Regions from separate parts of the Citrobacter amalonaticus genome, predicted to be linked through region 3. Evidence: riboswitches for the same ligand, from Rfam matches in the RefSeq annotation. Region 3 holds a riboswitch; each other region holds the start of a gene.
What was found. Region 3 has a riboswitch for cobalamin ahead of btuB (TonB-dependent vitamin B12 receptor BtuB). Riboswitches for the same ligand answer to the same signal wherever they lie in the genome.
Positions count from the first base shown of each region.

Region 1: it holds a riboswitch for cobalamin, as region 3 does, so the genes downstream of both, AL479_RS00160 (cobyrinate a,c-diamide synthase) here and btuB (TonB-dependent vitamin B12 receptor BtuB) in region 3, are expected to answer to the same signal.
Region 2: it holds a riboswitch for cobalamin, as region 3 does, so the genes downstream of both, AL479_RS22430 (ABC transporter substrate-binding protein) here and btuB (TonB-dependent vitamin B12 receptor BtuB) in region 3, are expected to answer to the same signal.

Region 1 covers NZ_CP014015.2:21,141-31,067, reverse strand. Annotated here, with positions in the region: gene pduB (propanediol utilization microcompartment protein PduB) at 1-123, opposite strand, end outside; gene pduA (propanediol utilization microcompartment protein PduA) at 120-404, opposite strand; gene pduF (propanediol diffusion facilitator PduF) at 927-1,736, shown strand; gene pocR (transcriptional regulator PocR) at 1,945-2,862, shown strand; cobalamin riboswitch at 3,166-3,341, shown strand; gene AL479_RS00160 (cobyrinate a,c-diamide synthase) at 3,430-4,809, shown strand; gene cbiB (adenosylcobinamide-phosphate synthase CbiB) at 4,806-5,765, shown strand; gene AL479_RS00150 (cobalt-precorrin-8 methylmutase) at 5,778-6,410, shown strand; gene cbiD (cobalt-precorrin-5B (C(1))-methyltransferase CbiD) at 6,407-7,546, shown strand; gene AL479_RS00140 (cobalt-precorrin-7 (C(5))-methyltransferase) at 7,540-8,145, shown strand; gene AL479_RS00135 (decarboxylating cobalt-precorrin-6B (C(15))-methyltransferase) at 8,135-8,704, shown strand; gene AL479_RS00130 (cobalt-precorrin-4 methyltransferase) at 8,697-9,470, shown strand; gene cbiG (cobalt-precorrin 5A hydrolase) at 9,451-9,927, shown strand, end outside.
Region 2 covers NZ_CP014015.2:4,643,480-4,653,406, forward strand. Annotated here, with positions in the region: gene hemA (glutamyl-tRNA reductase) at 1-426, opposite strand, end outside; gene lolB (lipoprotein insertase outer membrane protein LolB) at 628-1,251, shown strand; gene ispE (4-(cytidine 5'-diphospho)-2-C-methyl-D-erythritol kinase) at 1,248-2,099, shown strand; gene prs (ribose-phosphate diphosphokinase) at 2,366-3,313, shown strand; gene dauA (C4-dicarboxylic acid transporter DauA) at 3,478-5,130, shown strand; gene AL479_RS22425 (GNAT family N-acetyltransferase) at 5,278-5,769, shown strand; cobalamin riboswitch at 5,948-6,176, shown strand; gene AL479_RS22430 (ABC transporter substrate-binding protein) at 6,396-7,448, shown strand; gene AL479_RS22435 (FecCD family ABC transporter permease) at 7,514-8,581, shown strand; gene AL479_RS22440 (ABC transporter ATP-binding protein) at 8,578-9,393, shown strand; gene AL479_RS22445 (pseudoazurin) at 9,404-9,844, shown strand; gene petA (ubiquinol-cytochrome c reductase iron-sulfur subunit) at 9,859-9,927, shown strand, end outside.
Region 3 covers NZ_CP014015.2:1,564,094-1,574,020, forward strand. Annotated here, with positions in the region: rRNA gene AL479_RS07520 (23S ribosomal RNA) at 1-1,942, opposite strand, end outside; tRNA gene AL479_RS07525 (tRNA-Ala) at 2,114-2,189, opposite strand; tRNA gene AL479_RS07530 (tRNA-Ile) at 2,298-2,374, opposite strand; rRNA gene AL479_RS07535 (16S ribosomal RNA) at 2,444-3,985, opposite strand; gene murI (glutamate racemase) at 4,381-5,232, opposite strand; gene btuB (TonB-dependent vitamin B12 receptor BtuB) at 5,177-7,015, opposite strand; cobalamin riboswitch at 7,080-7,274, opposite strand; gene trmA (tRNA (uridine(54)-C5)-methyltransferase TrmA) at 7,389-8,489, shown strand; gene AL479_RS07555 (YijD family membrane protein) at 8,582-8,941, opposite strand; gene fabR (HTH-type transcriptional repressor FabR) at 8,941-9,591, opposite strand; gene sthA (Si-specific NAD(P)(+) transhydrogenase) at 9,790-9,927, shown strand, end outside.

The DNA.
Region 1 (9,927 bases), 1.5 Mb from region 3:
CTTCTCTGCCATAGCCGTCTCTCGTTTTGGATGGGTTTTATCAGGGGTACCCGCTTGATCAGGCGTTGCCACACGGGCAATGACCTGCGCCATGATCTGTTCAACCAGTTCATTGCTACTCATGGGTTAATTCCCTTCGGTAAGATTTTTTCTACATCGGTATGAGGGCGTGGAATCACGTGTACGGCTTTCACTTCTCCCACGTTGCGCGCAGCGGCAGCACCGGCATCGGTCGCCGCTTTTACGGCACCGACATCACCGCGAACGATGACGGTTACCAGCCCTGAGCCAATTTTTTCGTAGCCGACCAACATGACATTGGCTGACTTCACCATTGCATCTGCGGCCTCTATGGCTGCAGTTAAGCCTTTGGTTTCTACCATTCCTAATGCTTCTTGTTGCATAAAGACCTCGCCTGGGTTGTCCCGATATTCATGACTATAAAAAGAAGCGAGGAAAAAGAATGGCTGACTTGAAAGTCTGGGTGAAAAATTAGTGGGCTGTGAATATGACAAACTTGCTGTTTTTTATTTTATCTCTTTGTTTTTATTGTTTTTGTTAATTTTTATTAATGTGATATTTTGGCTTTTGCTATTCCATATTTACATTTTAGAGGATGACAGGGTTAATTTAATTTGCTATGCGGGAAAACCAATTTGTGACGTTGATTGGAAAAGGGAAATCTTCAAATAACCAATTTTTGCTATCACGAATCGTCCTGGTTAATTACACTCAGGCACTCTACACGCTGCCTTTGAATAAATAGATGGCAAGAAATTGCTATAACAAAACGATTTTTCCAGGTCTCAGAATGCGCAGTTTGCCAACAATTTTCAGCGGCCTCTTCCTATAGTAGGTGTCGTTGTACTCTACGACCAGCAAGGGTCCGCTGGTAAGGACACGAACGCTTCTAAGAAGGTGTCACAATGAATGATTCACTGAAAGCGCAATGCATTGCCGAGTTTTTGGGTACCGGATTGTTTTTGTTTTTTGGTATCGGCTGCCTTAGCGCACTGAAAGTCGCAGGCGCCAGTCTGGGTCTCTGGGAAATTTGTATTATTTGGGGTCTGGGTATTTCGCTTGCGGTTTATCTGACGGCGGGAATTTCCGGAGCGCATCTGAACCCGGCAATCACGGTCGCACTCTGGATGTTTGCCTGCTTCCCGGGACGTAAAGTTCTGCCTTACATCATCGCGCAGGTTGCGGGGGCGTTTGGCGGTGCGGTGCTGGCCTATCTGCTCTACGGCAATTTATTTATTGAGTATGAAACTGCCCACAGCATGGTTCGCGGCAGTGTCGATAGCCTCTATCTGGCCAGTATTTTCAGTACGTATCCGGCGGCTGCGCTGAGCGTGTGGCAGGCGGCTGGGGTCGAAATCGTCATCACCTCTATCCTGATGGGGCTGATTATGGCGCTGACCGACGATGGTAACGGTGTGCCTAAAGGGCCACTGGCGCCGCTGCTGATCGGTATTCTGGTCGCGGTAATTGGTGCATCTACAGGCCCGTTAACCGGGTTTGCCATGAATCCGGCGCGTGATTTTGGTCCTAAACTGTTCGCCTGGATGGCAGGTTGGGGAGATATTGCGATGACCGGCGGACGTGATATCCCGTACTTTATTGTGCCGATTATTGCGCCATTGATTGGTGCGTGTGCAGGCGCGGCTATCTATAAGTACCTTATTGGTAAAAATTTGCCCTGTAATACGTGTAAAATCGAAGAGACGGACGCGTAATTTTGACTCGCGTGGCTAATATCACGTCTTTAATTTCTATTTCGTGATCTGCTTTCACGAACTGACTAAAAAGTCTCCCCACCCAGGGAGACTTTTGTTATTGTCCCTTGTGCTTTCTGTCATTTACACACAAGGATAGGGGATGATAAGAAGTAAATGTAAAATTTATGTTTTCATTATAACAATGGATTAACTGAGGGATTTTATCATGATTTCTGCGAGTACCCTGAACTCAGAACTCATTAATAAAATCGCACAGGATTTTGCGCAAGCGACCAGCCTGGCTGTTGTGGTTGTCAATATTCACGGTGATGAGATTTCTGAGCTGTTTAATTTCACGCCTTTTTGCCAACTGATGCGTCAGCATCCGCAACACAGTACCCGGTGTCGTATGAGCGATCGCTGTGGGGGACTGGAAGCGTCAAAATCGGATCAACCCTGTATTTATCGCTGCCATGCCGGGCTTACCGATTTCTCTATTCCTCTCGTGATCGCAGGCCATCTTGTTGGGTTCGTCCTGTGCGGCCAGGTGCGTTTACGTAACGATGATGGTGCCGATCTGCTCGATATCATGAAGGTTGACGATCGCTGGCAGGCCGATCCTGAACTGCTCAATGAGTTCAGTAATGTCCCGGAAATGGACTATTCACGCGTGATGGCCTCGGCGGATCTGCTCAAACTCATTGTTGAAAACTGCCTCAAAAAGCAACTCAATTTCGTGGTGATTAAAGACAGCACGCAACCTGCTGAACCTGCGCGCCCGGCACGCGCCGCCAGCCCTCATGACAGCAAAATGAAGAAGGCGTTACGCTATATTGATGCACACCTGTCAGACGATCTTCGCCTTGAAGATGTGGCGTCGCACGTTTATCTGAGTCCGTACTACTTCAGCAAACTGTTCAAAAAATACCAGGGCATTGGTTTTAACGCATGGGTCAATCAGCAGCGCATGGCCAGTGCCAGAGAGCTGCTTTGTCACAGTGACTGGAGCATTGCCAGCATTGCCCGCAATTTAGGTTTTTCGCAAACCAGCTATTTTTGCAAAGTGTTCCGTCAGACTTATCAGGTTACGCCGCAGGCCTATCGGCAAAAAATAAATGAAAACTTGCCGGCTGAATCGGCATAAATAGCAATATTTTGCTATTGCCGATTTTTGATATTCTCGCGTAATCCGGTCATTTATAATGGTTAAGTATTTTTAGTACAGCAATAAATTGTCATAGCGCAATAAAATATCGCTCTTTGCGGAATAAACTTCACCAGTTTTTATTTCTGTGATGAGATACAGTGTCATCGTTAAGAGGTTTCATTATTCTCTTGCATGACATTTCATTCAGAATCGTTTTATTGCGACATTTCTTGTTGATAAAAAATGCGCAACGAATAAGTAACGAAAAAGTATTGTTGTGATGAGGAGAATTCATTCTGTTCATCATTTAAGCTGACAGGTTTGACACAATTGTGTCTGGGAAGGGGGTGAAAATCCCCCGCAGCCCCCGCTGCTGTGATGCTGACAACCCCGTGAAGACCACTGATCGCAAGATTGGGAAGGACGGGCGAGGACGACGCTAAGCCAGAAGACCAGCCTGTCGGATACTACCAACAACTTCGGTGGGAAGTGGGTTGCTCAGATACGTACAGTCGGAAGACTGGGTGTCAGTACATCCCTACCACCCTGAACAGGATCAGGGTCATGGCGGCAAAGCAGTACGCGTTTGTTCTGGCTGGTACCGGTAGTGGCTGTGGTAAAACCACGGTGACGCTGGGCTTGCTGAACGTGTTGAAACAACGTGGTTTACGCGTCCAGCCCTGCAAAGTCGGCCCTGATTATCTGGATACCGCCTGGCATACGGCCGTCAGCGGTACCGCCTCCCGCAATCTCGATAGTTTCATGCTCCCCGAGCCGGTGCTTAATGCGTTGTTCCGTGAACAGATGCAGGACGCGGATATGGCGGTGATCGAAGGGGTGATGGGACTGTACGACGGCTACGGCACTGATCCTGACTACTGCAGCACCGCCGCGATGGCAAAACAGTTGGGCTGTCCGGTGATTCTGCTGGTTGACGGGAAAGCCGTTTCTACCTCCATTGCCGCCACGGTGATGGGCTTCCAGCATTTTGACCCGACGCTGAACATTGCCGGCGTTATCGTTAACCGCGTCAACAGCGAGTCCCATTTCCAGTTGCTGAAAACCGCTATCGAGCACTACTGCGCTGTGCCGGTGCTGGGTTACGTCTCGCGCGTTGACGGTGTCGCGCTACCTGAACGGCATCTGGGACTGGTGACCGCGCGCGAGTCTGTCGTTAATCAACAATCATGGCAGGATTTCGCCGCCCGGCTGGAAAGCACGCTGGATATCGATCGGTTGCTGGCCTTAAGCCACCTTCAGGCATTGCCGCAAGGCGAATGGCCAGAACGTCCTGCGCCCAACGCCGGAGAAGGACTGACGCTGGCGATGGCTGATGATGAGGCCTTTAATTTTTATTATCCCGATAACGTGGCGCTGCTGGCGCGTACCGGCGTCAACATTGTTCGCTTCAGCCCGATCCACGATTGCGAATTACCCGATTGTCAGATGGTCTGGCTGGGCGGTGGTTATCCGGAACTGCACGCGGCCGCGCTGGCGGCCAATACCACAATGCTGGCAAGCCTGCGTGATGCGCACCTGCGCGGCGTCGCCATTTATGCCGAGTGCGGCGGATTAATGTACCTCGGTAGCCTGCTGGAAGATGCCGACGGGGTTGAGCATCGCATGGCCGATATCCTCCCCGGTCGCAGTAAAATGGGTAAACGACTGACCCGCTTCGGCTATTGCGAAGCGCAGGCTCTGCAGCCCACGCTGCTGGCCGCGGAAGGCGATGTGCTGCGCGGTCATGAGTTCCATTATTCCGATTTTTCCCCTGAAACGCCCGCCGTGCTGGCATGCCGTAAAGTCCGTGACGGTCAGACGGTGCAGGCGTGGTCCGGCGGCTGGCAAATCGGCAACACTTTCGCCAGTTACCTGCACGTTCACTTTGCTCAGCGTCCATTAATGCTTAATCACTGGCTGAATGCCGCGCGGGAGGCGTTATGACGCTACTGGCATGGTGCGTGGCCTGGCTTCTCGACGTCGTGATTGGCGACCCGCCAGACTGGCCACATCCGGTGCGCTGGATAGGCAATCTGATCAATGCCGTGCAGCGGCTTATCCGCCGCTACTGCAACAGTAACCGGGCGTTACGCATCGGTGGTGGGGTGATGTGGCTGGTGGTTGTGGGCTTAACGTGGGCGGTTGCCTGGGGCGTGTTACATCTGGCGACGCTGATTCATCCGTGGCTCGGTTGGGTCGTTGAAGTCTGGATGATTTTCACCGTGCTGGCGGGGCGCTGTCTGGCAACGGCGGCGCAAGAGGTTGAACGTCCGCTACGCGAAGGCAATCTTGCACAAAGCCGTGAAAAGCTCTCGTGGATTGTGGGTCGCGACACCTCGCAGCTTCAGCCGGAACAGATCAACCGGGCGGTCGTGGAAACCGTAGCGGAGAATACGGTTGACGGCATTATCGCGCCGCTGTTCTTCCTCTTAATCGGCGGCGCGCCGCTGGCGATGGCCTACAAAGCGGTGAATACCCTGGATTCCATGGTGGGTTATAAACACGAAAAATACCGGGCGATTGGCATGGTCAGCGCTCGCATGGACGACGTCGCGAACTACATTCCTGCGCGACTGAGCTGGCTGCTGCTGAGCGCGGCAGCGGTGCTGTGCCGCCGTGACGGCTCCCGGGCGCTCTGCGTGGGGTGGCGGGATCGCTACAACCACAGCAGCCCGAACTGTGCCTGGGCGGAGGCTTCCGTTGCCGGTGCGCTGGGTATTCGACTGGGCGGCCCGAATGATTACTTTGGCGAGCGCGTTGAAAAACCGTGGATCGGCGACGCGCAGCGCACCATTTCTGTAGACGACATTTCCCAAACAATTCGACTGATGTGGGTTGCCTCAACGCTGGCTCTGGCGCTGTTCCTTGTGACGCGCTGGCTGGTGGTGGGTGTGGCCTGAGGATAAATGACAATGCAATACATCCAGCAACCCCAGGCGATTGAAGCCAAAAGTTTTGACATCATTGGCGAGATCATCCATGAAACGCGCCCGGAGTATCAGTTTGCCAGCCCGCTACATGAAGCCATCATCAAACGGGTGATTCACACCACCGCTGACTTCGACTGGCTGGATATTCTCTGGTTTTCGGATGATGCGCTGGAACAGCTTTGCGCAGCGCTGAGTCGCCCGACGGTTATCTATACCGACACCACCATGGCGCTTTCGGGAATCAACAAAACCCTGCTGGCGAAGATGGGGGGCGAGTGTCGCTGCTATATCAGCGATCCGCGTGTGGTAGCGCAAGCGAAAGCGCAGGGTATCACTCGCTCAATGGCGGCTGTCGATATTGCCGTGACGGAAGCGTGCGAAAAAGTGTTTGTCTTTGGCAACGCCCCCACTGCGCTGTTTCGCCTGTTGGAAAAGGACGTGGCGGTAAGCGGCGTGGTGGGGGTGCCGGTGGGATTTGTCGGCGCGGCGGAATCCAAAGAGGCGCTGACGCACAGCCAGTTGCCCGCCATTGCCGCCCTCGGACGCAAAGGCGGCAGTAACGTGGCGGCGGCGATCGTGAACGCCATGCTGTATCACATGCAGGGGGCGCGATGAGCGATCAGACTTTCGACGCGCCCGTCTGGCATAACGGTAAAGCGCTGCGCAAAGGTTACACCACCGGTTCGTGCGCCACGGCGGCGGCAAAAGTCGCCGCGCTGATGGTTCTGCGTCAGCATTTGATCCATCAGGTATCGATTGTCACACCGTCCGGCGTCACCCTGTGTCTGAACGTGGAATCACCGCACATTGAAGGACAGCAGGCCATTGCCGCGATCCGCAAAGACGGCGGCGATGATGTCGACGCCACCCACGGAATGTTGATTTTCGCCCGCGTCACGCTGAATGACAGCGGTGAAATTGTCCTGCTCGGCGGCGAAGGTGTCGGCACGGTCACCCGCAAGGGGATTGGTCTGCCTGTCGGCAGCGCGGCCATTAATCGCACTCCGCGTCATACCATTGAATCCGCCGTGCGTGAGGCGATAGGCCCGGTACGCGGGGCGGAAATCGAAATTTTTGCCCCGGAAGGAGAAGAACGGGCGCAAAAAACATACAACTCGCGTCTTGGTATTCTGGGTGGCATTTCCATTATTGGCACCACCGGCATCGTGACCCCCATGTCCGAAGAGAGCTGGAAGCGGTCGTTATCGCTGGAGCTGGAAATCAAACGTGCCGCCGGACTGGAGCGGGTGGTTCTGGTGCCGGGTAACCACGGTGAGCGTTTCGTCCGCGAACAGATGGGCATTGACACCAACGTTGTGGTCACCATGAGTAACTTTGTCGGCTACATGATTGAAGAGGCGGTGCGACTGGGATTTCGCCAGGTCGTGCTCGTCGGTCATCCTGGAAAGCTGATCAAAATTGCCGCCGGGATCTTCCACACCCACAGCCACATAGCCGATGCGCGGATGGAAACGCTGGTGGCGCATCTGGCGCTGCTCGGCGCGCCGCTGGAGTTGCTGACGCTGGTGAGCGATTGCGACACCACTGAAGCGGCAATGGAGCATATCGACGCGTACGGCTTTCAGCACATCTACAACCACCTTGCCGAACGCATCTGTCAGCGTGTGATGCAGATGCTGCGCTTTACCAAAACGCCGCCGACCTGCGACGCGATCATGTTCTCATTTGATAACCAGGTATTGGGTAGCAACCGCTCCGTCGAGGCTATCGCGCGGGAGATGCAATGCTGACGGTCGTGGGGATGGGACCAGCCGGTCTGCACCTGATGACGCCAGCGGCGCGCGCGGCGGTTGAAGAGGCCGATGTACTGGTCGGCGGTAAGCGCCATTTGCAGCAGTTCCCGGACTTTCGCGGCGAGCAGTTTGCGCTGGGCGCCAACATTCCCGAACTGCTGGCGTGGATTACGGCGCATCAGGATCAGCGGGTGGTGGTTCTGGCCTCCGGCGATCCGCTGTTTTACGGCATTGGTACGCGGATGGTGGCGCATTTTGGCGTTGCGCAGGTACGCATCATTCCTGGCATCAGCGCGGTGCAGTATCTGTGCGCGCAGTCGGGAATCGACATGAATGACATGTGGCTCACCAGTAGCCACGGGCGCAGCGTCTGTTTCGATACGCTGGCACAGCATAACAAGGTGGCAATGGTCACCGACGGTCAGTGCGGGCCGCGTGAAATTGCCGCGCAACTGGTTGCACGAGGAAAGGGCGATCGCTGGATGGTGATTGGCGAAAACCTGGCGATGGAAAACGAACGGATCCACTGGCTGCGCGTCAGCGAGGTCCATGCCGAATATGAGATGAATGCAGTGGTGATCCTTGATGAAAGATGAGCTTTTCCTGCGCGGTGAGAAGGTGCCGATGACCAAAGAAGCGGTACGTGCGCTCGCTCTCGCAAAACTTGAACTGCACCGGGCCAGTCACCTGATTGATATCGGGGCCGGAACCGGCAGTGTGTCCATCGAAGCCGCGTTACAGTTTCCGTCGCTGCACATCACGGCTATCGAGCGCAATCCGGCGGCGCTGCGTTTACTCGACGAAAACCGTCAGCATTTCGCCTGCGCGAATATCGATATTCTGCCTGGCGAAGCGCCGATGATGATGACCGAGAAAGCCGATGCCGTCTTTATGGGCGGCAGCGGGGGGCATCTCACGGAGCTGATCGACTGGTCGATGCGCCAGTTGCACGTCGGTGGACGTCTGGTGATGACCTTCATCCTGCAGGAAAACCTCAATACCGCGCTGGCTCATCTGCAACAGCGCGGTATACAGGATGTGGACTGCCTGCAAATGCAGATTTCGTCGCTGACCACGCTGGGTGCGGGTCACTATTTCAAACCGAACAATCCCGTTTTTGTCATCGCCTGTCAGAAGGAAGAACACCATGTCTGAGACATTTGATCCCCGTTGTGTGTGGTTTGTCGGCGCAGGTCCGGGTGACCGGGAGCTGATTACCCTCAAGGGGTACCGGTTGTTGCAACAGGCGCAGGTGGTGATTTACGCCGGATCGCTGATCAACACCGAACTGCTGGAGTATTGCCCGGAGGGCGCGGAGTGCCACGACAGTGCGGAACTGCACCTTGAGCAAATCCTCACCCTGATGGAAGAGGGCGTGAAGGCCGGAAAAACGGTGGTGCGCCTGCAAACCGGCGACGTATCGCTGTATGGCTCGGTGCGCGAACAGGGTGAAGAGCTGAGCAAACGCGGCATCCCCTGGCAGGTGGTGCCGGGCGTTAGCGCTTTTCTCGGCGCGGCGGCGGAGCTGGGCGTTGAGTACACCGTGCCGGAAGTCTCGCAAAGCCTGATTATCACGCGACTCGAAGGCCGCACGCCGGTGCCGGAACGTGAACAACTGGAATCTTTCGCCAGCCACCAGACCTCAATGGCGATTTATCTCTCCGTCCAGCGCATCAACCGGGTTGCGGAACGGTTGATTGAGGGCGGTTACCCGGCGACCACGCCGGTGGCCGTGATCTACAAAGCGACCTGGCCGGAAAGTCAAACCGTGCGTGGCACGCTGGCGGACATCGCCGATAAAGTGCGCGACGCCGGGATCCGCAAAACGGCGCTCATCCTGGTCGGGAATTTCCTCGGAGATGAGTATCACTACTCCAGACTCTATGCCGCGGACTTTAGCCATGAATACCGTAAAGCCTGAATCAATCGCGCTGTTTTGCCTGACGCCCGGCGGTGTAACGCTGGCGAAACGGCTGGCAGCGATGTTACCGCTGACCTGTTTTACCAGTGAAAAACTGCTGGAGGACGGTTTCTTACCGTTCGACGGCGGGTTCGCCCACGCCGCGCGCGACGCGTTTTCGAACTATTCCGCTCTGATTTTTATCGGGGCGACCGGCATCGCGGTGCGCGTGCTGGCCCCGCTGGTGAATGACAAGTTCAGCGATCCGGCGGTGGTGGTGATCGACGAGCGCGGCCAGCACGTGATCAGCCTGCTTTCCGGCCATGCGGGCGGCGCGAACGCGCTGACCCGTTATCTTGCCGGCATGCTGGGTGCCGATCCGGTGATTACCACTGCCACTGACGTCAATGAGATGGCGGCGCTGGACACCCTCGCGTTTCAGCTCAACGCCCGTATGACCGACTTTCGCGCAGCGGTA
Region 2 (9,927 bases), 1.8 Mb from region 3:
GAACATACGTTCCAGCGCGCTGGCGTTCAGGTGACCTTTTTGCGAATCCGCAAAGGCTTTTTTCACCTGACCGAGGATCTGTGGTTCACCGAGTACCAGTGAATCCAGACCGCTGGCGACACGCATCAGATGGCTGACCGCATCGTTATCCTGATGCCAGTAGAGACTGCTGCGCAGCTCCTCTTCATTAAGATTGTGGTAATCACATAACCAACGAATCAGCGCTTCCTGCAGGTTGTCCTGCTCTTCCACGCTAAGATACAGCTCCGTGCGGTTACACGTCGACAAAACCACGCCGCCCTGCACCATTGGCTGCGCAAGCAGGCTTTCCAGCGCCTGATCGAGCGTATCCGGCGAAAACGTTACGCGTTCTCGCAGCGATACAGGTGCCGTCTTATGGTTAATGCCGAGCGCTAAAAGGGTCATGTCTGCGGGAGTAGTACCAGCGTTGATATGGTTAGTCTGCTCGCATCATACAGGATGCGCGGAATCAATAAAAGAGAGCGCCCCCTTTTGGAGTAATCGCTGACCGCTTAAATTAAGATAACGTGAACGTAGACGATATACCCGCGCGGCGCTAGCATTAAGGGTTATTATTGCAACGTATCACAAGGATTCGTCATCATTATGACCCTGCCCGATTTTCGCCTGATCCGCCTGCTTCCGCTGGCAACCCTGGTTCTGACCGCCTGTACGATCAACGCGCCGAAAGGCCCGGGGAAAAGTCCGGACTCTCCTCAATGGCGGCAGCATCAGCAGGAGGTCCGTCAATTGAATCAGTATCAGACGCGCGGCGCGTTTGCCTATATTTCCGACGAGCAGAAGGTCTATGCGCGCTTTTTCTGGCAACAGACCGGCCAGGATCGCTATCGCCTGCTGCTGACCAACCCGCTTGGCAGCACCGAGCTTGAACTGAACGCGCAGCCGGGTAACGTGCAGTTGATGGACAATAAAGGCCAGCGCTATACCGCTGATGATGCCGAAGAGATGATCGGCAAGCTGACCGGCATGCCGATTCCGCTGAACAGCCTGCGTCAGTGGATCCTTGGCCTGCCTGGCGACGCGACCGACTATAAACTCGACGACCAGTACCGCCTGAGCGAAGTGAACTACCGCCAGGACGGAAAAAACTGGAAGGTGGTCTACAGCGCGTACGACAGCAAAACCACCCCGGCGATGCCAGCCAATATGGAACTGTCCGACGGCGCTCAGCGTATCAAGCTGAAAATGGATAACTGGATTGTAAAATGATGACCCAGTGGCCCTCTCCGGCAAAACTGAATCTGTTTTTATACATCACCGGACGACGTGCGGACGGTTATCACACGCTGCAAACGCTGTTTCAGTTTCTCGATTATGGCGACACCCTCAGCCTGGAACCGCGCCGCGACGGCGAAATTCATCTCCTGACGCCGGTTGACGGCGTGGCGCATGAAGACAACCTGATCGTCCGCGCCGCGCGACTGCTGATGAAAACAGCTGCAGAGCGTGGTCGGCTGCCAGCCGGTAGCGGTGCGGATATCCGTATCGAAAAGCGTCTGCCGATGGGCGGAGGCCTGGGCGGCGGATCGTCAAACGCGGCAACCGCGCTGGTCGCGCTAAACCATCTCTGGCAGTGTGGTCTGTCGCTGGACGAACTGGCCGCGCTCGGATTAACGCTCGGGGCTGATGTTCCGGTGTTTGTCCGCGGACACGCCGCCTTTGCCGAAGGCGTCGGAGAGATCCTGACGCCGGTGGAACCGGCCGAAAAATGGTATCTGGTGGCGCATCCTGGCGTCAGCATTCCTACGCCGATGATTTTTAACGATCCCGACCTCCCCCGTAATACGCCAAAAAGGTCAATAGAAACGTTATTAAAATGTGAATTCAGCAATGATTGCGAGGTTATCGCAAGAAAACGTTTTCGCGAGGTTGATGCGGCGCTTTCCTGGCTGTTAGAATACGCGCCGTCGCGCCTGACTGGTACAGGAGCCTGTGTCTTTGCTGAATTCGATACAGAGTCTCGTGCCCGGCAGGTGCTTGAGCAAGCCCCGGAATGGCTCAATGCCTTTGTGGCGAAGGGTGTCAACCTCTCTCCACTGCATAGAGCGTTACTCTGAATCATTGACGTTTCAGTACGTTGGCGAGATGACGAATTGCCAGGCGCATACACCCGTATGTGACTGGTGTGAGGCCTTGAAGCCAGCGCGCATAAAACATGAATGATGACGGGTAAGCCGGGCAAGCTGAGTTTCGGTGACAACGTCACCCTGTTCCAGACGTTGCATCGCGCTCGTTAATACACCGCATGGAGAGAGTGCTGCCTGGCCCGCACAGTTTTTGGCAAACTCTTTCCACCAATGGACGCATGCCTGAGGTTCTTCTCGTGCCTGATATGAAGCTTTTTGCTGGTAACGCCACCCCGGAACTAGCACAACGTATTGCCAACCGCCTGTACACTTCTCTCGGCGACGCCGCTGTAGGTCGCTTTAGCGACGGCGAAGTCAGCGTACAAATTAACGAAAATGTACGCGGTGGTGATATTTTCATCATCCAGTCCACTTGTGCTCCAACGAACGACAACCTGATGGAATTGGTCGTTATGGTTGATGCCCTGCGCCGTGCTTCCGCAGGCCGTATCACCGCCGTTATCCCTTACTTTGGCTATGCGCGCCAGGATCGTCGTGTACGTTCCGCCCGTGTGCCGATTACGGCAAAAGTTGTCGCTGACTTCCTGTCCAGCGTCGGCGTTGACCGCGTTCTGACCGTTGACCTGCATGCTGAACAAATCCAGGGCTTCTTCGACGTACCGGTTGATAACGTATTTGGTAGCCCCATTCTGTTAGAAGATATGCTGCAGCTGAATCTGGATAACCCGATTGTGGTTTCTCCGGACATCGGTGGCGTCGTGCGTGCCCGCGCTATCGCTAAGCTGCTCAATGACACCGATATGGCGATCATCGACAAACGCCGTCCGCGTGCAAACGTCTCTCAGGTGATGCACATCATCGGTGACGTTGCAGGTCGTGACTGCGTCCTGGTTGACGATATGATCGACACCGGTGGTACGCTGTGTAAAGCAGCTGAAGCGCTGAAAGAACGTGGTGCAAAACGCGTATTCGCTTACGCCACTCACCCGATCTTCTCAGGCAATGCGGCAAACAACCTGCGTAACTCTGTGATTGATGAAGTTGTTGTCTGCGATACCATTCCGCTGACCGACGAAATCAAAGCACTGCCGAACGTGCGTACGTTGACCCTGTCGGGTATGCTGGCCGAAGCGATTCGTCGTATCAGCAACGAAGAATCAATTTCTGCTATGTTCGAGCATTAATCGAACCCGGCTCAAAGACCCGCTGCGGCGGGTTTTTTTATCTGTAACCTTTATTTGTATGACTTATGCCTCCTTCACCTGCCAACCCGCCATTTCATTGAGTTGACAGATGATGCGCTCATGGATGAAACATTATTGTGAACAGAATTTTTTCCTCACATGTGATGCCTTTCCGCGCCCTCATCGACGCTTGCTGGAAGGAAAAATATACCGCCTCACGGTTTACCCGTGATGTGATTGCCGGGATCACCGTCGGGATTATTGCTATCCCGCTGGCGATGGCGCTGGCTATCGGGAGCGGTGTCGCGCCGCAGTACGGACTTTATACCTCCGCTGTGGCCGGGATTGTTATTGCCTTAACCGGGGGCTCGCGTTTTAGCGTTTCAGGCCCGACCGCCGCGTTTGTGGTGATCCTCTATCCCGTTTCGCAACAATTTGGGCTGGCAGGCCTGCTTGTCGCGACGCTGATGTCCGGGGTCTTCCTGATCCTCTTTGGCCTGGCCCGCTTTGGCCGCCTGATTGAGTACATCCCGGTCTCGGTTACCTTAGGTTTTACCTCAGGGATTGGTATCACCATTGGTACCATGCAAATCAAAGATTTCCTCGGTCTGCAGATGGCCCACGTCCCGGAACACTATCTGCAAAAAGTCGGCGCGCTCTTCATGGCTCTGCCGACCATTAACCTGGGCGATGCCGCCATCGGGGTGGTCACGCTGGGTACGCTGATGATGTGGCCGCGTCTGGGCATTCGCCTGCCAGGTCACCTGCCCGCCCTGCTCGCCGGCTGTGCCGTCATGGGGATCATCAACCTGCTGGGCGGCCACGTTGCCACCATTGGTTCTCAGTTCCACTATATTCTCGCCGACGGCTCACAGGGCAACGGGATCCCGCAACTGCTGCCGCAACTGGTGCTGCCGTGGAATCTACCGGATTCTGACTTCACATTGAGCTGGGATTCCCTGCGCGCCCTGCTTCCGGCGGCATTCTCAATGGCCATGCTGGGGGCGATCGAGTCCCTGCTCTGCGCCGTGGTGCTCGACGGGATGACCGGCACGAAACACAAAGCCAACAGCGAACTGATTGGCCAGGGACTCGGTAATATTGTCGCCCCCTTCTTTGGTGGGATTACCGCAACGGCGGCAATTGCCCGTTCGGCAGCAAACGTCCGCGCTGGCGCAACGTCCCCCATTTCCGCGGTGATCCACGCGCTGCTGGTGATCATGGCGCTGCTGGCGCTGGCGCCGTTGCTTTCATGGCTGCCGTTGTCGGCGATGGCGGCCCTGCTGCTGATGGTGGCCTGGAACATGAGCGAAGCGCACAAAGTTGTGGATTTGCTGCGTCATGCGCCCAAAGACGACATCATTGTGATGATGATGTGTATGTCGCTGACGGTGCTGTTTGACATGGTCATTGCCATCAGCGTCGGGATTGTGCTGGCCTCGTTACTGTTTATGCGCCGTATCGCGCGCATGACGCGACTGGCAGCGGTGAACGTCGAAGTACCCGAAGATGTGCTGGTGCTGCGCGTGATCGGCCCGCTGTTCTTTGCGGCCGCGGAAGGATTGTTTACCGATCTGGAGTCGCGCATCGAAGGCAAGCGCATTGTCGTACTGAAATGGGACGCGGTACCGGTGCTGGACGCTGGCGGTCTCGATGCCTTCCAGCGCTTTGTGAAAAGATTGCCAGAAGGCTGCGAGCTGCGCGTAAGTAACCTCGAGTTCCAGCCGCTGCGCACGATGGCGCGCGCTGGTATTAAACCGATTCCGGGTCGTCTGGCCTTCTTCCCGAACCGCGACGCGGCGCTGGCTGATTTATAATCTTTTTGCGATTACCGGTCTGTTCCTGTACAGGCCGGTAACATTTTCCGCTCTGCCCCCTGTTTTTCCCCTCCCGTGTTGTTATTATCTGCTTTCTGTTCCTGCGAATAAGAGTGACAACTCGTGATTTCATTTACGCTACGTGAAATGACCGGAGAAGATATTCCGGCGGTTCAGTTATTTCTGATTCAACATCTGAACGAGTTCTTTGCGGCGGACAGGCCAGTCCCTGATGCCGGACAGGATGTTTTTAACCTGCAACAGCAGTATATTCAACAGCAGCGGAATGTATTGCTGTGTGCCTGGAGCGAAAAGCATGAACTCATTGCTACCCTGGCCGTCTGCCAATATGACGACCGCATTACCGAACTTCGCGGACGCTATATTTTGACAGAAACGGCAGAAATTTGTCGCTGCTATGTGGACAAACGTTATCGCAGAAAAGGTATTGGGGGTCAGTTACTCGCTTTTGCTGAAACATTCTGCGAGCAACAGCAGTACAACTTATTATACTTACATACCCACCATTTTTTACCGGGAGGTTATTCATTCTGGCGACGTAATCATTTTCAGGTTGTAATGGATATGCACGATGACTGGCAATTAGTGCATATGGAGAGATCACATAAATTAGCATGAATAAGAATATTACTTGATCAACGTCAATCAATTCTCATTTAGCTTTTCACTATGACGTTTCGTTATCCAGAATTTTATTACCAGATAAAACATAACTCATTGATATTTAATAAATAGACATTATTTATCTCAAACAAACCCTTCTTTCCCCTTGCGATTGATCTTGTTAACAAATGCCGATACAGTCTTTTCCGACAGCATTTCATTACACCAACATTGTAATGAATAGGAACATGGTGCGGATTATTACAATCCCATGCCATGACTGCCCCCGCAACTGTAGGCGGATGCAGAATATCCTCGTGCAGCATATTTTGTTGCAGGTCACTGTAAAGCGAATCTTTATGGGAAGGCCGATATTCTGATTACCGTGAGTCAGGAGACCTGCTGTCAAATTTATGCCCCATTGAGTGGACGGGATGGTCCATGTGATGATTTATTTGATATAAGCCACCGTGAAAGAGTGAATCAGATTTCTGACTGAACTGCTGACTTTCTTTATTTTCATAACGTCATGCGTAAATTTCACGATGTCCTGTCATCTATCGTCATGAACTCTCCCGATATATGGAACGATATAATCCATGACCAGACGTTCAGATTCTGGCATGAACGGGATGATAATAATGCACGCTAATGTTACCTCTGTACCTTATAAAAAAATGCTTCTGGTTGTTGCTGGTACCGCGCTGTTTCTCACCTCAGGTCTTTCTCATGCAGCCAAAACGGAATATCCATTGACGATAAAAAACTGTGGTCGGGATATCACGTTTAACGCAGCGCCAAAACGTGTGGCCACCGTAGGACAAAACAGCACTGAGATCCTGTATGCGCTGGGCCTGGCCGATCGAGTGGTAGGCACATCGCTGTGGTTCGGGCCTGTTCCCGACGCGTATAAGGCGGCAAATGACAAGATTGCAGTTATTGCCCAGAACATCCCCAGCTTCGAAGGCATCATTGCCAAAAAACCAGATCTGGTCGCCAGCCAGTTCGAATGGCAGATCGGTCCTGCGGGCACGGTGGCCTCTTATGAACAGTTCAGCGAACTGAAGGTCCCGGTCTATACCGCACCGGCAGACTGCGCGAAAGATAACGAAGATGGCGGTGACGGCGTGCGCAAAGGCATGTTTGATATCGCAATGGTCTATCAGGAAGTGGCCGACTTAGCGACGATCTTCGACGTTCAGGATAAGGGCAACGAACTGATTGCCAGCCTCAAAGCACGTGAAACGGCAGCGAAAAACAAAATCGCCGGGATGGACAACAACGTCTCCGCCGTTTTCTGGTTCTCCAGCGCCGACCTGCAACTGGATCCCTACGTCGCCGGGAAATTAGGACCTGCCGCCTGGATTGCGCAGACCCTGGGTATCAAAAACGTCATTGATTCCGCCGAAGAATGGCCAACGGTCGGTTGGGAAACCATCGCCAAAGCCCAGCCGACAGTGATTGTGCTGGGGGAAATGAGTCGCCGGCGTTTCCCGGCCGATGACTGGCAGGTGAAAATGGAATATTTGAAATCCGACCCGGTCACCCAACTGATCCCCGCCGTTAAAGCCGATCATTTACCGGTGATTGATGTACAGACTATGAATGCCGGAATCAGAACGATCGACGGTGTTGAGAAACTGGCTGACGCCCTGGTTGAGTACGGTTTAGCGCATCCTCAGGCCGCGCATTAATCCTCGTTTCGCGCCAGATCCCGACGGGTCCGGCGCGTTTTATGCACTCCGAAACGCAGGTCACTATGAGCGATTTACGCAGGACGCGTCACGCCGTCAGTCGGTTAGCGGTCAATGTTTGCGCCCACGCCCTCTGGGTTAGCGTGCTGATGTGCGGCGTCCTGCTGGCAGGGATCGCCATTGGCGAGACGTTTATTCCCTGGCAGCACGTACTCAACACGCTGGCAAATCATCTGTTTGACACCCATTATCCGGTTGATGCACTGGATGCCGGGATTGTCTGGAACTATCGCCTGACCCGTGCGCTGGTCTCCGCCAGTTGTGGCGCCTGCCTGGCCGTGTCGGGCGTGGTTTTACAGTCGTTACTGCGCAATGCGCTTGCCGAGCCGTATCTGCTGGGCATTTCCGCAGGCGCCTCAACCGGTGCGGTGTTGGTTGCGCTGACCGGACTGGGTGCCGGGATGATCAGCATGTCGTTCGGCGCATTTGTCGGTGCCCTGACCGCCTTTTTGTTTGTGGCCCTTCTGGCGGTAGCGGCAGGCGGCAGGCAAGGCGGTGGGGTTACGACGCAAATCATTCTCGCCGGGATTGCCAGCTCCCAGTTATTCAATGCGCTGACCTCACTGATCATCACCCGCTCTGCCAACGCGGAACAGGCACGCGGCATTATGTTCTGGTTGCTCGGGAATCTGAGCGGCGTCCGCTGGCCCGATGTGGTACTGGCAATCCCCACCGCGTTAGTTGGCGTTGCGATATGTTTCTGTTATGCCCGTCATCTGGATGCCTTCTCTTTTGGCGCGGAGTCCGCCGCCTCACTGGGGATTCCGGTAAAACGCACTCGTGGCGTGCTGATTGCCGCCGTAACCGGTATGACGGCCATTATGGTCTCCATCGTCGGCGCAATTGGCTTTGTGGGACTGGTGATCCCTCACGCCGCCCGTCTGCTGGTAGGCAATCAGCACCATCGTCTGCTGCCTGTCAGCGCGCTGATCGGCGCCATTTTCCTGATCGTCGCCGATGTCATCTCCCGCACGCTTCTCCCCGGACAAGTTCTGCCCATCGGCGTCATTACGGCTCTGGTCGGCGCGCCCGCGTTTTCCATCATCCTGATCAGAGGAAACCCGACCAAATGACCGTTAATCCTGTACCGACTCCGGTTGCCGCCTGCGACGCGATGATTCAGGCGGAATGTCTGCACTGGCAGGTGAAAGGCAAAGTGATTGTCAATGACGTTTCACTCCGCGTGGCGCCGGGGGAGTTTGTCGGCATTATCGGCCCCAATGGCTCCGGGAAAACGTCGCTGATTTCGTTGCTGGCCGGTCTACTGAAGCCCACCGCCGGTCACATCCTGTTGCAGCAAAAAGCGCTGCATCGCTATTCACGCCGTCAACTGGCGCAGCAAGTCGCGCTGGTTGAGCAGCAGGCAGAAACCAGTGAGCGCCTGACCGCGCTACAGGCCGTCTCGCTGGGACGAACCCCGTGGCTGAGCCTGCTGAATCCGTGGTCGGACAACGATGACAATATCGTCCAGACCATGCTGGAGAAAGTCGATCTTCAGCATCTTCGCCATCGTTGCTGGCACACCTTTTCCGGCGGCGAAAAACAACGCCTGCATATTGCCCGCGCGCTCGCTCAGCAGCCACAACTGCTGCTGATGGACGAACCCACGAATCACCTCGACATTCAACATCAGATTGGCCTTCTCAGCCTGGTGAAACGCGAAAAACTGACGGTTGTCGCCGCTCTCCACGATCTCAATCATGCTGCCATGTTCTGCGATCGCATCATCGTGATGAACGCCGGTCGTCTGGAAATGCAGGGCCGTCCCTGCGCCATTTTCACCCGCGAGAATCTCCGCGCCTGGTTTGGCATTGACGCTATCGTCGAGCGCGATCCCCATGGTGCGAACTGTTTTATTCGTTATCAAAGACCTGAAGAAGCCTAAGGAAGACCCCATGAACTATCTCAAAAAGAGCCTGAACGTATTGTGTTTGCTGGCCCTCACCGCCTCTGCCTTCGCGCAAACCCACGAAGTACTGATGAAGAATCGCGGTTCAGCAGGCCCCATGGTCTATGAGCCGGACTACCTGGAGATTCAACCTGGCGATACGGTGAAATTTATCCGCAAGCATAAGAGTCATAACGCGGCCTCAATTGCTGAACTGTCGCCTGCGGGCTACCCAGGATTTATCGGCAAAATCGATGAGGAGATCGCAGTGAAGTATGACAACGCGGGCTTCTACGGCATTAAATGCACCCCACATTATGCGCAAGGGATGGTCATGCTGATTAAAGTCGGCGACGCCACTCTGCCGGACAGTTATCGCGCGTTTACGGCACCCGGGATCGCCGATAAACGCTTCCAGGACATCTATTCGCGCATTGATAAACAGTAAGGGAGAGCGCTGTGGTGGTGGAGAACAAACAGCCGGATAAGGACATTCAGCAACAACGACGCAACTGCCTGTGCAAATTGACA
Region 3 (9,927 bases):
AATTTCGCTACCTTAGGACCGTTATAGTTACGGCCGCCGTTTACCGGGGCTTCGATCAAGAGCTTCTCCGCGAGGATAACCCCATCAATTAACCTTCCGGCACCGGGCAGGCGTCACACCGTATACGTCCACTTTCGTGTTTGCACAGTGCTGTGTTTTTAATAAACAGTTGCAGCCAGCTGGTATCTTCGACTGATTTCAGCTCCACGAGCAAGTCGCTTCACCTACCTATCAGCGTGCCTTCTCCCGAAGTTACGGCACCATTTTGCCTAGTTCCTTCACCCGAGTTCTCTCAAGCGCCTTGGTATTCTCTACCTGACCACCTGTGTCGGTTTGGGGTACGATCTGATGTTACCTGATGCTTAGAGGCTTTTCCTGGAAGCAGGGCATTTGTTGCTTCAGCACCGTAGTGCCTCGTCATCACGCCTCAGTGTTAAAGTGAACCGGATTTACCTGGAACACACACCTACACGCTTAAACCGGGACAACCGTCGCCCGGCCAACATAGCCTTCTCCGTCCCCCCTTCGCAGTAACACCTGGTACAGGAATATTAACCTGTTTCCCATCGACTACGCCTTTCGGCCTCGCCTTAGGGGTCGACTCACCCTGCCCCGATTAACGTTGGACAGGAACCCTTGGTCTTCCGGCGAGCGGGCTTTTCACCCGCTTTATCGTTACTTATGTCAGCATTCGCACTTCTGATACCTCCAGCATGCCTCACAGCACACCTTCACAGGCTTACAGAACGCTCCCCTACCCAACAACACATAGTGTCGCTGCCGCAGCTTCGGTGCATGGTTTAGCCCCGTTACATCTTCCGCGCAGGCCGACTCGACCAGTGAGCTATTACGCTTTCTTTAAATGATGGCTGCTTCTAAGCCAACATCCTGGCTGTCTGAGCCTTCCCACATCGTTTCCCACTTAACCATGACTTTGGGACCTTAGCTGGCGGTCTGGGTTGTTTCCCTCTTCACGACGGACGTTAGCACCCGCCGTGTGTCTCCCGTGATAACATTCTCCGGTATTCGCAGTTTGCATCGGGTTGGTAAGTCGGGATGACCCCCTAGCCGAAACAGTGCTCTACCCCCGGAGATGAATTCACGAGGCGCTACCTAAATAGCTTTCGGGGAGAACCAGCTATCTCCCGGTTTGATTGGCCTTTCACCCCCAGCCACAAGTCATCCGCTAATTTTTCAACATTAGTCGGTTCGGTCCTCCAGTTAGTGTTACCCAACCTTCAACCTGCCCATGGCTAGATCACCGGGTTTCGGGTCTATACCCTGCAACTTAACGCCCAGTTAAGACTCGGTTTCCCTTCGGCTCCCCTATTCGGTTAACCTTGCTACAGAATATAAGTCGCTGACCCATTATACAAAAGGTACGCAGTCACCCCATAAAGAGGCTCCCACTGCTTGTACGTACACGGTTTCAGGTTCTTTTTCACTCCCCTCGCCGGGGTTCTTTTCGCCTTTCCCTCACGGTACTGGTTCACTATCGGTCAGTCAGGAGTATTTAGCCTTGGAGGATGGTCCCCCCATATTCAGACAGGATACCACGTGTCCCGCCCTACTCATCGAGCTCACAACACATGCGGTTTTGTGTACGGGGCTGTCACCCTGTATCGCCGGTCTTTCCAGACCGTTCCACTACCACACATGCTGATTCAGGCTCTGGGCTGCTCCCCGTTCGCTCGCCGCTACTGGGGGAATCTCGGTTGATTTCTTTTCCTCGGGGTACTTAGATGTTTCAGTTCCCCCGGTTCGCCTCGTTAACCTATGTATTCAGTTAACGATAGTGCAACGAATTGCACTGGGTTTCCCCATTCGGACATCGCCGACTATAACGGTTCATATCACCTTACCGGCGCTTTTCGCAGATTAGCACGTCCTTCATCGCCTCTGACTGCCAGGGCATCCACCGTGTACGCTTAGTCGCTTAACCTCACAACCCGAAGATGTTTCACTTCTGATTGCGAAAATTTGAGAGACTCGAACACACCATTAACGGTGTGTCGTTTCAATTTTCAGCTTGATCCAGATTTTTAAAGAGCAAAACTTCGCAGTGCACCTTTTCAGGTTCACTCTGAAGTTTTCTTGATAACGTTCTACAGTATGGTGGAGCTATGCGGGATCGAACCGCAGACCTCCTGCGTGCAAAGCAGGCGCTCTCCCAGCTGAGCTATAGCCCCATACAGTGTAGTTAAACCTCATCCCCAATTCGTTGCCGGGCGCGGCGTGGTGAAGCGAAGCATACTGAAGTATGCGAGCTTTGCCACAACAAAGCACGGGAGCGAATTTGGTAGGCCTGAGTGGACTTGAACCACCGACCTCACCCTTATCAGGGGTGCGCTCTAACCACCTGAGCTACAAGCCTGTAGAGGTTTTACTGCTCGTTTTTCATCAGACAATCTGTGTGGGCACTACAAAGGCAGGTTCTTTAAGGTAAGGAGGTGATCCAACCGCAGGTTCCCCTACGGTTACCTTGTTACGACTTCACCCCAGTCATGAATCACAAAGTGGTAAGCGCCCTCCCGAAGGTTAAGCTACCTACTTCTTTTGCAACCCACTCCCATGGTGTGACGGGCGGTGTGTACAAGGCCCGGGAACGTATTCACCGTGGCATTCTGATCCACGATTACTAGCGATTCCGACTTCATGGAGTCGAGTTGCAGACTCCAATCCGGACTACGACATACTTTATGAGGTCCGCTTGCTCTCGCGAGGTCGCTTCTCTTTGTATATGCCATTGTAGCACGTGTGTAGCCCTGGTCGTAAGGGCCATGATGACTTGACGTCATCCCCACCTTCCTCCAGTTTATCACTGGCAGTCTCCTTTGAGTTCCCGGCCTAACCGCTGGCAACAAAGGATAAGGGTTGCGCTCGTTGCGGGACTTAACCCAACATTTCACAACACGAGCTGACGACAGCCATGCAGCACCTGTCTCACAGTTCCCGAAGGCACATTCTCATCTCTGAAAACTTCTGTGGATGTCAAGACCAGGTAAGGTTCTTCGCGTTGCATCGAATTAAACCACATGCTCCACCGCTTGTGCGGGCCCCCGTCAATTCATTTGAGTTTTAACCTTGCGGCCGTACTCCCCAGGCGGTCTATTTAACGCGTTAGCTCCGGAAGCCACTCCTCAAGGGAACAACCTCCAAATAGACATCGTTTACGGCGTGGACTACCAGGGTATCTAATCCTGTTTGCTCCCCACGCTTTCGCACCTGAGCGTCAGTCTTCGTCCAGGGGGCCGCCTTCGCCACCGGTATTCCTCCAGATCTCTACGCATTTCACCGCTACACCTGGAATTCTACCCCCCTCTACGAGACTCAAGCCTGCCAGTTTCGAATGCAGTTCCCAGGTTGAGCCCGGGGATTTCACATCCGACTTGACAGACCGCCTGCGTGCGCTTTACGCCCAGTAATTCCGATTAACGCTTGCACCCTCCGTATTACCGCGGCTGCTGGCACGGAGTTAGCCGGTGCTTCTTCTGCGGGTAACGTCAATGGCTAAGGTTATTAACCTTAACCCCTTCCTCCCCGCTGAAAGTACTTTACAACCCGAAGGCCTTCTTCATACACGCGGCATGGCTGCATCAGGCTTGCGCCCATTGTGCAATATTCCCCACTGCTGCCTCCCGTAGGAGTCTGGACCGTGTCTCAGTTCCAGTGTGGCTGGTCATCCTCTCAGACCAGCTAGGGATCGTCGCCTTGGTGAGCCGTTACCTCACCAACAAGCTAATCCCATCTGGGCACATCCGATGGCAAGAGGCCCGAAGGTCCCCCTCTTTGGTCTTGCGACATTATGCGGTATTAGCTACCGTTTCCAGTAGTTATCCCCCTCCATCGGGCAGTTTCCCAGACATTACTCACCCGTCCGCCACTCGTCAGCGAAGCAGCAAGCTGCTTCCTGTTACCGTTCGACTTGCATGTGTTAGGCCTGCCGCCAGCGTTCAATCTGAGCCATGATCAAACTCTTCAATTTAAGTTTGATGCTCTTAGAATTAAATGTCGTAATGAATTACGTGTTCACTCTTTGAGACTTGGTATTCATTTTTCGTCCGAGGACGTTAAGAATCCATATCACTCTGAGTGCCCACACAGATTGTCTGATAAATTGTTAAAGAGCAGTTGCGACGCGCTTTAGCGCTCTGTCGCGAGGTCCCGTATATTACGTTTTCCTCATTCAGAGTCAAGCATTTATTTTTGCTTTTCTCTGTCGGTGTTCATCACTGGTTTTCACCGGAGAACCCCGCTGACCCGGCGGCTTGCGTGCCGTTGTTCCGTGTCAGTGGAGGCGCATTATAGGGAGTTATTTCGGGCTGACAAGGGGAAATTTAAAATAATTTTCCGAGTGCGTAATATTTGCCCAAAACAGCGTTAAACCGCCAGTTTTTCGAGCGATTCAAAGCCATAGCGCTGCAAAACGGGCAACAATTGCTCAGTTTCTGGCGTCATCGCCATGCAATAGGCAATGTTGGCATCTGCTGATTTCGCATCCGGCGCTTCATGTTCTAATAGCCAGGCGGTACGTCGCGCAATGGCCGCCCCGGAATCGACCAGTCGCGTTCCTTCAGGCAGAACCTGTAAGAGTTCTTCCTGCAACAGGGGAAAGTGGGTACAGCCAAGCACCACGGTATCAGGCGGTTCCGGCATCCGCAGCCACGGGCGCAGGATCCGTTGCAGCTCTTCCAGCGGCACGGGCTCGCCGTGCAACTTCGCTTCCGCCAGTTCCACCAGCTCTGCAGACCCCAGCATGGCTATCTGGCACTCATTCGCAAAGCGCGCAATTAGCTCATGCGTATAAGGACGTTTCACCGTCCCGCGCGTTGCCAGTAACCCGACAATGCCATTCGCCGTCAGACGCGCCGCCGGTTTTATCGCTGGCACCACGCCCACGACCGGGAAAGCAAACTTCTCACGCAAGGCAGGAAGAGAGACCGTACTGGCCGTGTTACAGGCGATAACCGCCAGGGAGAGAGGATAATGCTGTTGTACCGCCGTCACGATCTCAACAACGCGCTCAACGATAAACGCCTCACTCTTCTCCCCGTAAGGAAAAGCCACGTTATCGAAAGCGTAGATATAGTGGAGATCCGGCAGGAGGTGCCGAATCTCATCATAGACCGACAACCCACCGACGCCGGAATCAAATACCAGCACGGTGGGACGTGGATCAGAAGGTGTAGCTGCCAGACAAGGTGTATTCCCGTCCTGCAGTTTGGTAGCCATAAACTGTCTCGTAATCTTTATCGAACAGGTTGGCTATTTTACCACGAACTGTGAGATGTGAGGTGACTGGATATGAAAGTCCGATGTCCCACACGCTCAGCCCGCCCATTTTCACCTTACGGGAATTGTCGTAGTCGTAATCGTAACGCTCGCCAATATACTGATAGGTCACATCCCAGCCCAGATCGTAAACCTGTCCGCTCAGCTCGTACTTCACCTGCTGTTTCGCACGACGATAAAGCTGCTGATCGGTTTCATCATCACGCGGATCAACATACTGCAACGTTAAGCGATGATCGACCGGCCCGGTCGTCAGGTTCCCCGTCCATTCCAGACCTTTGATGGTCGCGGATTTAACGTTGAAGTAGGTATTGTTGTTGTAGTCGATCAGGTTCTGAATTTTGTAGCGATAGGTCGACAGACGCCAGTCAAGCGGACCGGTCAGCCCTTCTAACCCGGCTTCCCACTGCTTCGACTCTTCCGGCTTCAGGTTTGGGTTAGAGGCGATACCAAAACGCTCCGCACCAAACTGTTGCCCCAGTGAAGGCGCAAGGAAGCCCGTACCATAGGAAAGCGTCACCTTATAGTCATCAACAAACTGCCATCCCGCCGCCGTTTGCCAGGTACCGTGCCAGCCGAACTGGTCGTCATGGTCTTCACGGCCCGACGCTTCCAGCGTCACGCTATCAATCTGCTGTTGCCCGGTCAGATAGAGGCCCGTGTTATCACGCTTATAGTTGTCTGTCCCATACTCGCCAAAGGACATCAGCTTTTCTTGTTTCCAGTCGACGCCAGCACTGACAGCGCCGTGTCCGACAATAACGTTGTTGCCCCACTGGACGTAGCGCTGTTCCATATCATCAAGGCTATAACCTGTCGCATAGCGCCCGTTCAGGCTGCTGTAGTTATAGTCCTTTATACGCTGGTAATTGGCGACCAGCTGCGACGAGTAGATACCAGAATTGAAGCGCAACCCCGTATCCCACGACTGGGTGTAATTCTGGTGCTCGTCGTTTCCGCCGTCATAACCCCAGCTTCCCTGATCATAATCAGCATTACTGGCATAGCCGTAGCCACGGAAGTAACCATCGAATTGGTCGTTAAATTTGTGCTCAACGCCTCCCCAGAACAGTTTATTGCGATAGCCATCGCGATCGCCATCGCCGCTGTAGCTGGAACGCGGCTGAACATCGAAACCTTTGGTGGTCTGATAAGCCCCGGCCGCGGTTACCACGGTATCGCCAAAACGCTGGCGGTACGTACCGTCATATTGCTGATAACCTTTTGACCCCACGCCAGCATTAATCTGCGAACGCTCCTCACCCGTCATGGTGATGATGTTCACCACGCCGCCAATCGCGCCAGAGCCATAAATCGCTGAACGCGGACCGCGGATATACTCGATGCGCTGTACCAGCGAAACCGGAATCTGGTCAATATCGGAGTTATTCGAAATGCCCGGACGGGCGACCGGAATACCGTCGACTAACACCAGAACGTGTTTCGCTTCGGTACCCCGCACAAACAGAGAAGAGCTTTGCCCCATGCCGCCATTCTGAGCGACATCCACGCCTGGCAGGCGGCGCATGACATCCAGAACGGTTCGGGACTGCCAGCGTTCGATATCCTCGCGGGTGACGATATCAGTAGGGGCCAGAACGGTATTAACAGGTTGTTGAAAACGATTTGCCGTCACGACAAGCGTGTCAGGGGTGGCATCCTGTGCCCAACCCGAAAAAGCCGTGACGGAGAGCGCCGTCAGCAGCGATGTTTTTTTAATCATTGTAAAGCATCCACAATATAAGAAGGATGCCGCAGGTCCCACCGATAGTACGCGATGATGAAAACCAGTTGCGACGTAAGCCGGCAGGTCTTCGGGCTTGGAGGGTTATCCCCGTCAGGGATAATAGAAATGAAGACTTCCCACCCGAAGGCAGTGTCTGCTTACGCTCTCATTTCACCTTTCCTTACCGCTGCGCGTCAGCTCCAGATTTACACTGGATTCCCTATTAACTCACAGGACCGGCACACGGATGCTACAGTTTGTAACATCTTACTGTCCAGCGCGTTTGTTAAAAATTGGAAGTCATCAATGTCTGGACATCTGTTGAGCAATCCCTACAATCCCAGCGTACTTATATTTTTCAGGATACATCATGACCCCCGAACACCTTCCGACAGAACAGTATGATGCGCAGCTCGCCGAGAAAGTGGTGCGCTTGCAGAGTATGATGGCTCCCTTTTCTGACCTGGTTCCGGAAGTGTTTCGCTCACCGGTCAGTCACTACCGTATGCGTGCGGAGTTCCGCATCTGGCACGATGGTGACGACCTGTATCACATCATTTTTGATCAGCAGAGCAAAAGCCGAATCCGCGTCGACAGCTTCCCGGCGGCGAGTGAACTGATCAACCAGTTGATGACCGCGATGATCGCAGGCGTGCGCGACAACCGCGTGCTGCGCCATAAGCTGTTCCAGATTGATTACCTCACCACCATGAGCAATCAGGCGGTGGTTTCGCTGCTGTATCATAAAAAACTGGACGACGAGTGGCGTGAAGCCGCCGAAGCGTTGCGCGATGCTCTGCGTGCGCAAAACCTGAACGTACATCTGATTGGCCGCGCAACGAAAACCAAAATCGCGCTGGACCAGGATTACATCGATGAACGCTTGCCGGTCGCGGGCAAAGAGATGATCTATCGCCAGGTAGAGAACAGCTTTACACAGCCGAATGCGGCAATGAACATTCAGATGCTGGAGTGGGCGCTGGATGCCACCCGCGCATCGAAAGGCGATCTGCTCGAACTGTACTGCGGGAATGGCAACTTTTCGCTCGCGCTGGCGCGCAACTTTGATCGCGTACTGGCGACCGAAATCGCCAAGCCGTCCGTTGCCGCCGCGCAATACAACATTGCGGCGAATCAGATTGATAACGTGCAGATTATCCGCATGGCGGCGGAAGAGTTTACTCAGGCAATGAACGGCGTGCGCGAGTTTAACCGCTTGCAGGGTATCGATCTGAAAAGCTATCAGTGCGAAACGATTTTTGTCGATCCGCCCCGCAGCGGTCTGGACAGCGAGACGGAGAAAATGGTGCAGGCGTATCCGCGCATTCTGTATATCTCCTGTAATCCGGAGACGCTGTGCAAGAACCTGGAAACATTAAGCCAGACGCATAACGTGTCACGTCTGGCGCTGTTTGATCAGTTCCCGTATACGCACCACATGGAGTGCGGGGTGTTGTTGACGGCGAAGTGATACGTTGCAGGCCTGATAAGCGCAGCGCCATCAGGCAAAGCAGCGCCGGATAGCGGCATAAATGCCTTATCCGGCCTGGACATCGACCGTTTTTATTCCGACACTTCCTGCTTGCGATTACGCATTTTCACGCCGATCCAGAAGACCAGAATGACCGACAACACGGCCGGGAAGAAGTTGGAGCCGATATCCGGATACTCCGCGCGCACCACGGTGCTGTAAAGCAGAACGCCGAGAATAAAGCAGGCGGCAGACAGGCCCGGCAACCCCACAGGCATGGTGCGATTCTGATAACGTTGATGCAGACAATACACCGTCAGCACCAGCGAGATAATCGGGAATACAGAGAACGGCACGATGGAGCTAAACAGCGCCGCGAATGTGCCATTGATTGACAAGCCAGCGACCAGCGCCAGCAACAGCGTACCTTTATCCTGAACTGACTGTTTCATTACTCTTCCTTCACGTTACCCGGAATAAGGGGCATCTTCTCTTGTTCACGGCGATACCAGTAATACGCACCTTTCGAAATCATGCGCAGTTGCAGTACCAGTCGCTCTTCTAACTGACGACGCTGTTCCGCGCCCACGTCCAGCGCCTCGGCGCCTGCGCTGAAGACAATCGTCACCATCGCTTCGGCTTGCGCTTCAGTAAACGCACGCGGCATATGGTTTTCGATTTCCAGATAGTCCGCAAGTTCCGCGATGAAGTGCTGAATTTCTCGCGCAACGGCGGCACGGAACGCCGCTGAGGTGCCAGAACGTTCACGCAATAATAAACGGAAGGCGTTAGGGTTGTTACCGATGAACTCCATAAATGTGGAGACCGAGGTGCGGATCACACTCCCGCCCTTGGCGATACGCTGACGCGCCTGGCGCATCAACTGACGCAACATCAGACCGCTTTCATCGACCATGGTCAGGCCGAGCTCATCAACATCACGGAAATGACGATAAAAGGAGGTTGGCGCAATGCCCGCTTCACGTGCGACTTCACGCAAACTGAGACTGGCGAAGCTACGCTCCGCGCTCAGTTGACTAAATGCGGCTTCTACCAGCGAACGCCGGGTTTTTTCTTTTTGCTGCGCTCTAACGCCCATCACGATGTCTGAATCCTTCCAAATGTCTTGTCTGGCACTATACCAGAGTTCAAAGTTAATCTGCTTGTTCCGCTTTGTGAATGATTGTTTACGCGCAGTTTGTGCTTCAGCTTCGCAAAAAAGCACAACGATAATTGGGTTATCCCGGCAATGATGTTACTATTCTGTTGCTTTTATGTATAAGAACAGGTAAGCCTTACCATGCCACATTCCTACGATTACGATGCCATAGTAATAGGTTCCGGCCCCGGCGGCGAAGGCGCTGCAATGGGTCTGGTTAAGCAAGGAGCTCGCGTTGCCGTTATCGAGCGTTATCATAACGTTGGCGGCGGTTGCACC